Fodinibius salicampi: one gene and its partner. The protein of the gene in region 1 interacts with the protein of each later gene in a pairwise test. Links are inferred from orthologs where the notes say so. Each region holds a gene or a part of one and is shown in the gene's direction. Other genes may lie near its edges.

Region 1 (3,355 bases):
TACTGGATGGAATTTCCTGACTATATTCCCTCCTATGGAAATAAACTTCTTGACCGATTTGAAACGTATAATCGTAATATCTCCTCTATTCCCTATATAACAGGTAATCATGATCACTGGACGTATGGACATCTTATAGACAGGGGATTCAAAATCACTCACGAATATATTCAATGTTCCCTGGACCAAAAAAAACTTATGCTCTTGCATGGAGATGGCTTAGCAAATTCCCATTTTGATCTACCCAGGCCACTGATGCACAGGATCCTGCGTAATTCCTTTTTTCTGAAATGTTATCGGGCTATATTAAATGGGTCGGCTGGGTTGACACTAATGAAATACTTTTCCCGTTTTAACAGAAAACTCGATGATCCTGAAAATCATAAAGAAATGCTTTCTAACTGGGCAAAAGATCAGTTACAGAAAAGTGATTTCGATTTAATAATTTCTGGTCACGATCATATACCCCGCCGGGAACAATATGACTTCGGAAGCTATATAAATTTAGGTACCTTTTACAAGCATCGTACTTTGGCCCTTTACAATAATTCAGCCATTAAACTCGTTTGTTGGGAGCCTGAAACACATTCTCTTAAACCATTTTGAGTCAAAAATTAAATGAGTAACTCAGACTTTGATAATGAAATGGATCGTTATTTTAACGATCCCGAATACCGCCGGCAAAAGGCCTCAAAGGATAATTCTGGCCACTCAGGTTATAAAAATTGGTTCTCCTTTAACTGGAATAAAAATGATTTTGTTAAGTGGACAACCATTGCTGGTGGTATAACAGTTATATTGTTTACCGGTTTTCTTATTTTTCTTTTTTCGGGTCTTCCTTCAGTATCCGAACTTGAAAATCCTCAAACAGCTATTGCCTCCGAAGTTAAAAGTCGGGACGGCGTTGTTTTGGATCGTTTTTATACAGAAAATCGTACCTACGTACCCTATGAAGATATATCCCCCCATGCTATAAATGCATTAATAGCTACTGAGGATCACCGATTTTACGAACATTGGGGTATAGATATGATCCGCACCCTCTCCGTACCCTGGCATCTGCTGAACGGACGGATACAAGGAGGATCTACTATTACCCAACAGCTAGCCCGAAATTTATATAAGAAGATCGGGCGTGAATTTTCGATCATCAGGAAACTGCGCGAAATGATAACTGCCATTGAAATAGAGGGCAATTACACTAAGCGTGAAATAATAGAAATGTATTTGAATACAGTTGAATTTCCGAATAGCGCCTTCGGTATTCAATCTGCTGCATATACGCATTATGGTAAAACAGCCAAAGAACTTACAGCCCCTGAAGCCGCTACACTCATAGGTTCATTAAAAGGAGTTTATCTTTATAATCCACGCATTAATCCTGAAAATGCTATTTCCCGCCGCAATACGGTGCTTATGCTCCTCAATGAACGGGGATTTCTTGATAATACGGCCTATAACCAACTTTTAGAACAACCCCTGCAATTAGATTATCATCCTCCCTCCAAAGCCGGAACTGAAAGCAGGTATTTTGGGCAATATGTCAGGCAACAAATAGAAGGTTGGGCCGAAGAAAACGGCTATAATCTTAATACCGATGGACTTACGATCTATACCACTATTGATTCACGGTATCAAAAATATGCTCAACAAGCCGTAGAGACTAAGCTTGATTCTTTGCAGTCGATATTCGTAGATGAATGGACCTCCTCCAATGGGGAGTTTATGGATATCTTCTGGCAGCGATATCCCCAGTTCTTACCCAGTTTTATTCGTGAAACCGATCGTTTTAAAAACGGGTTTTCTAAATATGACACCGATCAATCCTCGGTAGTTATGGAAAAATTGAGGGCCGATGAAGCTTTTGTGGACTCCGTCAAGCGCGCTAAAATGCGCTTAGAAGCAGGATTTGTAGGGATTGATCCCAAGACGGGCGAAATCCTGTGCTGGATAGGCGGCTCCGACTATGGTGATGTACAGTTCGACCATGTCTACCAGTCCGAACGACAAGCCGGATCAACCTTTAAGCCCTTTGTATATACCGTGGCTATTGATAATGGCTATATGCCCTATCACAGATTCTCAAAATATCCCCGCAAATTTGTTCAAAAGAGCGGCAGAGTTTGGGCCCCCAAAGATCCGAGTGTTCCCGAAGGACCGGATATGCTGCCCCTGCGGCAAGGACTGGCACGGAGCTTAAATAATGTGACGGTTGGACTGCTGCCCGAAATTGCGGGGGCTCCGAATACAAACCGTGTTGAAGATTTAATGCCAGCAGCGCAAAAGATAAAGCAGATGGCTGAAAATATGGGGATTGACCTCTCGGATGAACGCGTATTCCCATCTATAGCCCTTGGAACAGCGGAAGTATCGCTGTTGGAATTAACAAGCGCCTATACCACTTTTGCGAATCAGGGCGTGCATATTGAACCCTTCGCAATTACCCGTATTGAAGACAAGTCCGGCAATGTAATTAAAGAATATCAGCCGGAGTTTCAGCAGGAAGCAATAAGTCCTGAGACAGCTTATATTATGATTGATATGATGCGCGGGGTTATACGGGGCGGAGAAGATTACTATGGAACCGGCGTGCGCCTGCAAAGCACTTATAATATCCGACAGGATATTGCCGGAAAGACCGGAACTACACAGAATGCGGCAGATAACTGGTTTATGGGAATGACTCCTCATATTGTAATGGGAGCTTGGGTGGGCGGTGCCGACCGGCGTATTCGCTTCCCTGAGACCAGCAGGACCGGTCAGGGGGCCCATACAGCACTCCCAATGGTCGGTCGATTCATGAACCTTGCCTCATCCGATCCCGATGCTCCCTGGAGTTATGAAGCATTTGAACCTCCTGCAGGATTTGTGATGCCCCGGGAAGGTGCCGGCAACAACGGTAATAACACCGGTACCGGTCGGATTGACTGGTAAGGTAATAATAGTACGTTACTTTTCAGTAATGGGATACGTCCTGATGCTGAGTTAATACGATAAAAGCTGGACTAGGCAAGGAAAGATCTAAACAATAAAAAAGGCGATCCCTCAATCAATGAGAGATCGCCTAATTTTTTCGGATAACTATTATAGAAAATAAGTAACCATCTGCCTTACTGTGTAGATACCGTTACATCAGCCGCTAGTTTGATACGGTTTTCTGCCCTTTCTAAAGCTTTCTTCGCTCTTTTCTTATCGATAGAGTCATCTTCCGATGCTGATGCCAAACGTTCACGTGCTCGTTCTTTTGCAGCTTTTGCACGCTCTACATCAATCTCCTCTACCGATTCAGCAGCCTCAGCAAGTAAATGCAGGTGGTTATCCACAACCTCTACAAATCCACCGGTTATAGCGAAAT
Region 2 (3,265 bases), on another replicon or contig:
CTACGATCCAAAAACTTAACGAACAATATCAGAACGCTTTAGAATGACCGGAAGGCGGCTTAAACATATCGGCATAGGACTTGTCTTCCTGATTCTTCAGCTTGTGCTATTTCGGCATTTAACTATTTTTGAAGCATATCCTGATCTTGTTCTTATATTCCTGGTCTGGTATATGAGTAAGGAAAACAGAACAGCAGCTCTGCTGATGGGGGCTTCTTTGGGATTTCTGCAGGATGCTCTGCTTGATGTTTGGGGGCTCAATATGTTTTCTAAAACATTGCTTATATATATCGTTCATCGATTTATTCCTAAAGATCATAAAACACAATTAAGTGTTGGACAAGTCGTTATTACTGTTGCACTTGCCGCTCTTTTCCATAATCTTATTTTTTTGGGGTTGAACATCTTTATCCAGAATTACACGGCAGAAACACTTTTTGGAGCTTACCTACTTGGAAGTAGCTTATATTCAGCTATAGTAGCAGCTCTTTTCTATATGTTCAGAACTAATAAGTAGTACCATTCATGCAATATCAGAAGAAAAAGCGCAGCCATATATCCATTCGCGTTTTGATGGGTATCATTATCGTTTTGGGGCTGATAATTCTAGGACGTCTTTTCCAGCTTCAAATATTGGAATATGATACCTATGATCCGCTAAGCCGGGAAAATGCCCTGCGACAACAGATTGTCAATCCAGCGCGTGGTCTTATATATGATCGTAATGGGAAACTATTAGTAGAAAATGAGCCCATTTATTCTATTACTATTATTCCTTCCAGTTATAAGGATGAAAACACTCCCATTCTCGCAAGATTATTAGATATACCTGTTGAGGAGGTAAGAAAACGCGTAGAGGAAGCCCGCTCATATTCTTGGCATCGGGCATCCCGGCTGTTTACTGAAATTAATTTTGAAACCTTCTCAATAATTCAGGAAAACATCTGGCAGTTACCGGGCATTGGCCATCAAATTGAAAGCAAGCGTCACTATCCTATTGACAGTCTTCGAGCTTCTCATGTACTGGGTTACCTCCGGGAAGTCTCCCAGGAAGAGTACCTGGCCAAGGATAGTTATCATCTGGGAGATAAAATCGGCAAAACCGGCCTTGAAAAGAGCTATGAATCCCAACTCAGAGGAAAAGAAGGGACAGAATATATTCTGGTCAATGCGATGGGTCAAAATCTTGGATCCTATCAAAATGGATCTATGGATGAAGCGCCTCAAAAAGGAGCTGATTTGCATACTTCCCTCGATACAGATCTGCAGCTATTGGCTGAGGAGCTCATGGAAGGAAAGAAAGGAGCAGCTATTGCTATTGACCCCCAGGATGGGAGCATCCTGAGCATGACCAGTGCTCCGGAATTTGATATAAGACGCCTAGCGGGTAGAATAGATGCTGATTACTGGCAAAGTATAAATGCTGATACTTTAAACCCTCTTTTCAACCGTTCGACTTCAAGTGCGCAACCGCCCGGATCTACCTTTAAACCCCTTATGGGTCTTATGGGAATGGAGATGGAGGTAATTACTCCACAAACAACTATTTATAATCCGGGTTATTACTCAAGGGGACGACGATATAACGATTTAGCTGACCCGGGACAATACAATATTGGCAAAGCTATCCAAGAGTCCAGCAATACCTTCTTTTTCTGGCTAATGGATGAAATGGTACGCTCCCATAGCATTGATCGATGGAATGAGTTAGCTTCGTCCTTTGGCCTTGGTCGCCCCACCGGCATCGACCTACCCAGTGAAACGTCTGGTATTTTACCCGACAGCTCGTACTTAAACAATACCCTTGGTGAAGGTACCTGGGGCATAGGCGACCAGCTTAGCCTCGGTATTGGACAGGGATTCATGGCTGCGTCACCGCTTCAAATGGCTACCGTAGCGGCACAAATTGCAAACGGCGGTTATGCCATCAAACCCCACTTTGTACAATCCATTCGGGAACCAAATGGAAGGGTTATATATCCCAATACAGATACAACAAAAATAAGTTGGGTCGATGAAAGTGAATTGGCGGTCATTAAAGATGGTATGCGAAGAGTAGTTACGGAGGGTAGCGGGAGGTACTACGCAGACTTAGATAGTATAGCTGTTGCCGGGAAAACCGGTACAGCCCAAAATCCACATGGACAGGATCACGGATGGTTTATTTGTTTCGCTCCCGTAGAAAACCCTCAAATTGCTGTAGCAGTACTTGTTGAGAACGCTGGTTATGGCTCTATATCAGCTGCACCCATAGCTTCATTAATGGTAGAACAGTATATCAATGGAGAAATTGGTCGCTCCCATGTGTACGATTACGTGATGAATTTTGAACCAAGACCCGAAAACAATTAAAAAATGAATCGTTTTGGAGAATATAACTGGTCTCTTGGCACTTTATGGATCGGCCTTGTAGTAGTTGGCCTGGTAGCCATTTATAGTGCTACTCAGGGCCCAGTGGCTGAATTCCTGCCTGGTTACATACAAATCAACTTCTATAAGCAATTAGTGGCATTTGGTATCGGCCTGGGAATTCTGGTGGGACTTCAATATATAAATCCGCGTACCTTTCAAGAAGGAGCATTTGTTTTTTATGCTATTGGACTGCTGCTGATGATTCTTACCCTGTTTATTGGCCGGGAGGTTAATGGAGCCAAAAGCTGGTTGGTATTAGGACCTGTTAACCTGCAGTCAAGCGAATTAATGAAAATAGCGACTGTGCTTGCTGTCGCCAGCTACCTGACCAGCCGACGTAATATTTCTGCTGATAATCTTAAGACAGCCGTTACCACTGTACTGATTATCCTCGTCCCCACAGTACTTGTTTTCCTTCAGAACGATACCGGTACGGCCATCATATTTTTGGCGCTTATTCCCGTTGTACTTTTCTGGTCGGGTCTACCTTATGGGATATCCCTGTTTATTATCTCTCCTGCAATCATTGGCTATGTAAGCATAATTAGCTGGTACTGGGGGATTCTTGCCGCTGTAGTATTAACCCTGCTGGTCTTTATGCTTCAGCGAAGCACTTGGCTTACATTTACTTCCTTCGCCACCGGTATTCTCCTTGTGATTGGGGTTCAGGTTGCCCTCTTTCAAATATTACAGCCCCACCAACGTGCACGTATAGAAGCCTTTACCGATCCCTCTTTTGATCCACAGGGCGCTGGATGGAACATCATACAGGCTAAAACCGCTATTGGTTCGGGTGGCGTATACGGAAAAGGATTCATGGAAGGAACCCAAACCCAGCTTCGGTTTCTTCCGG

The links.
Region 2: the proteins of ABEB05_RS02125 (region 1) and mrdA interact in binary tests that used the Escherichia coli proteins (3 or more experiments, as listed by UniProt). The link is inferred for Fodinibius salicampi from one-to-one orthologs.

The regions. Positions count from the first base shown.
Region 1 is NZ_BAABRS010000001.1:521,513-524,867, reverse strand. Bases 258-3,276 are described here. They hold ABEB05_RS02125 (penicillin-binding protein 1A), read left to right. Parts: upstream 258-618; coding sequence 619-2,934; downstream 2,935-3,276. Other genes in these bases: atpC (ATP synthase F1 subunit epsilon), read right to left, coding at 3,111-3,276; ABEB05_RS02130 (UDP-2,3-diacylglucosamine diphosphatase), read left to right, coding at 258-606. Also shown: more of ABEB05_RS02130, read left to right, coding at 1-257; more of atpC, read right to left, coding at 3,277-3,355. UniProt on the Escherichia coli protein: Cell wall formation. Synthesis of cross-linked peptidoglycan from the lipid intermediates.
Region 2 is NZ_BAABRS010000004.1:222,962-226,226, reverse strand. The notes cover bases 10-2,938. They hold mrdA (penicillin-binding protein 2), read left to right. Parts: upstream 10-525; coding sequence 526-2,352; downstream 2,353-2,938. Other genes in these bases: rodA (rod shape-determining protein RodA), read left to right, coding at 2,356-2,938; mreD (rod shape-determining protein MreD), read left to right, coding at 44-517; mreC (rod shape-determining protein MreC), read left to right, coding at 10-47. In the rest of the region: more of mreC, read left to right, coding at 1-9; more of rodA, read left to right, coding at 2,939-3,265. UniProt on the Escherichia coli protein: Catalyzes cross-linking of the peptidoglycan cell wall. Responsible for the determination of the rod shape of the cell. Is probably required for lateral peptidoglycan synthesis and maintenance of the correct diameter during lateral and centripetal growth.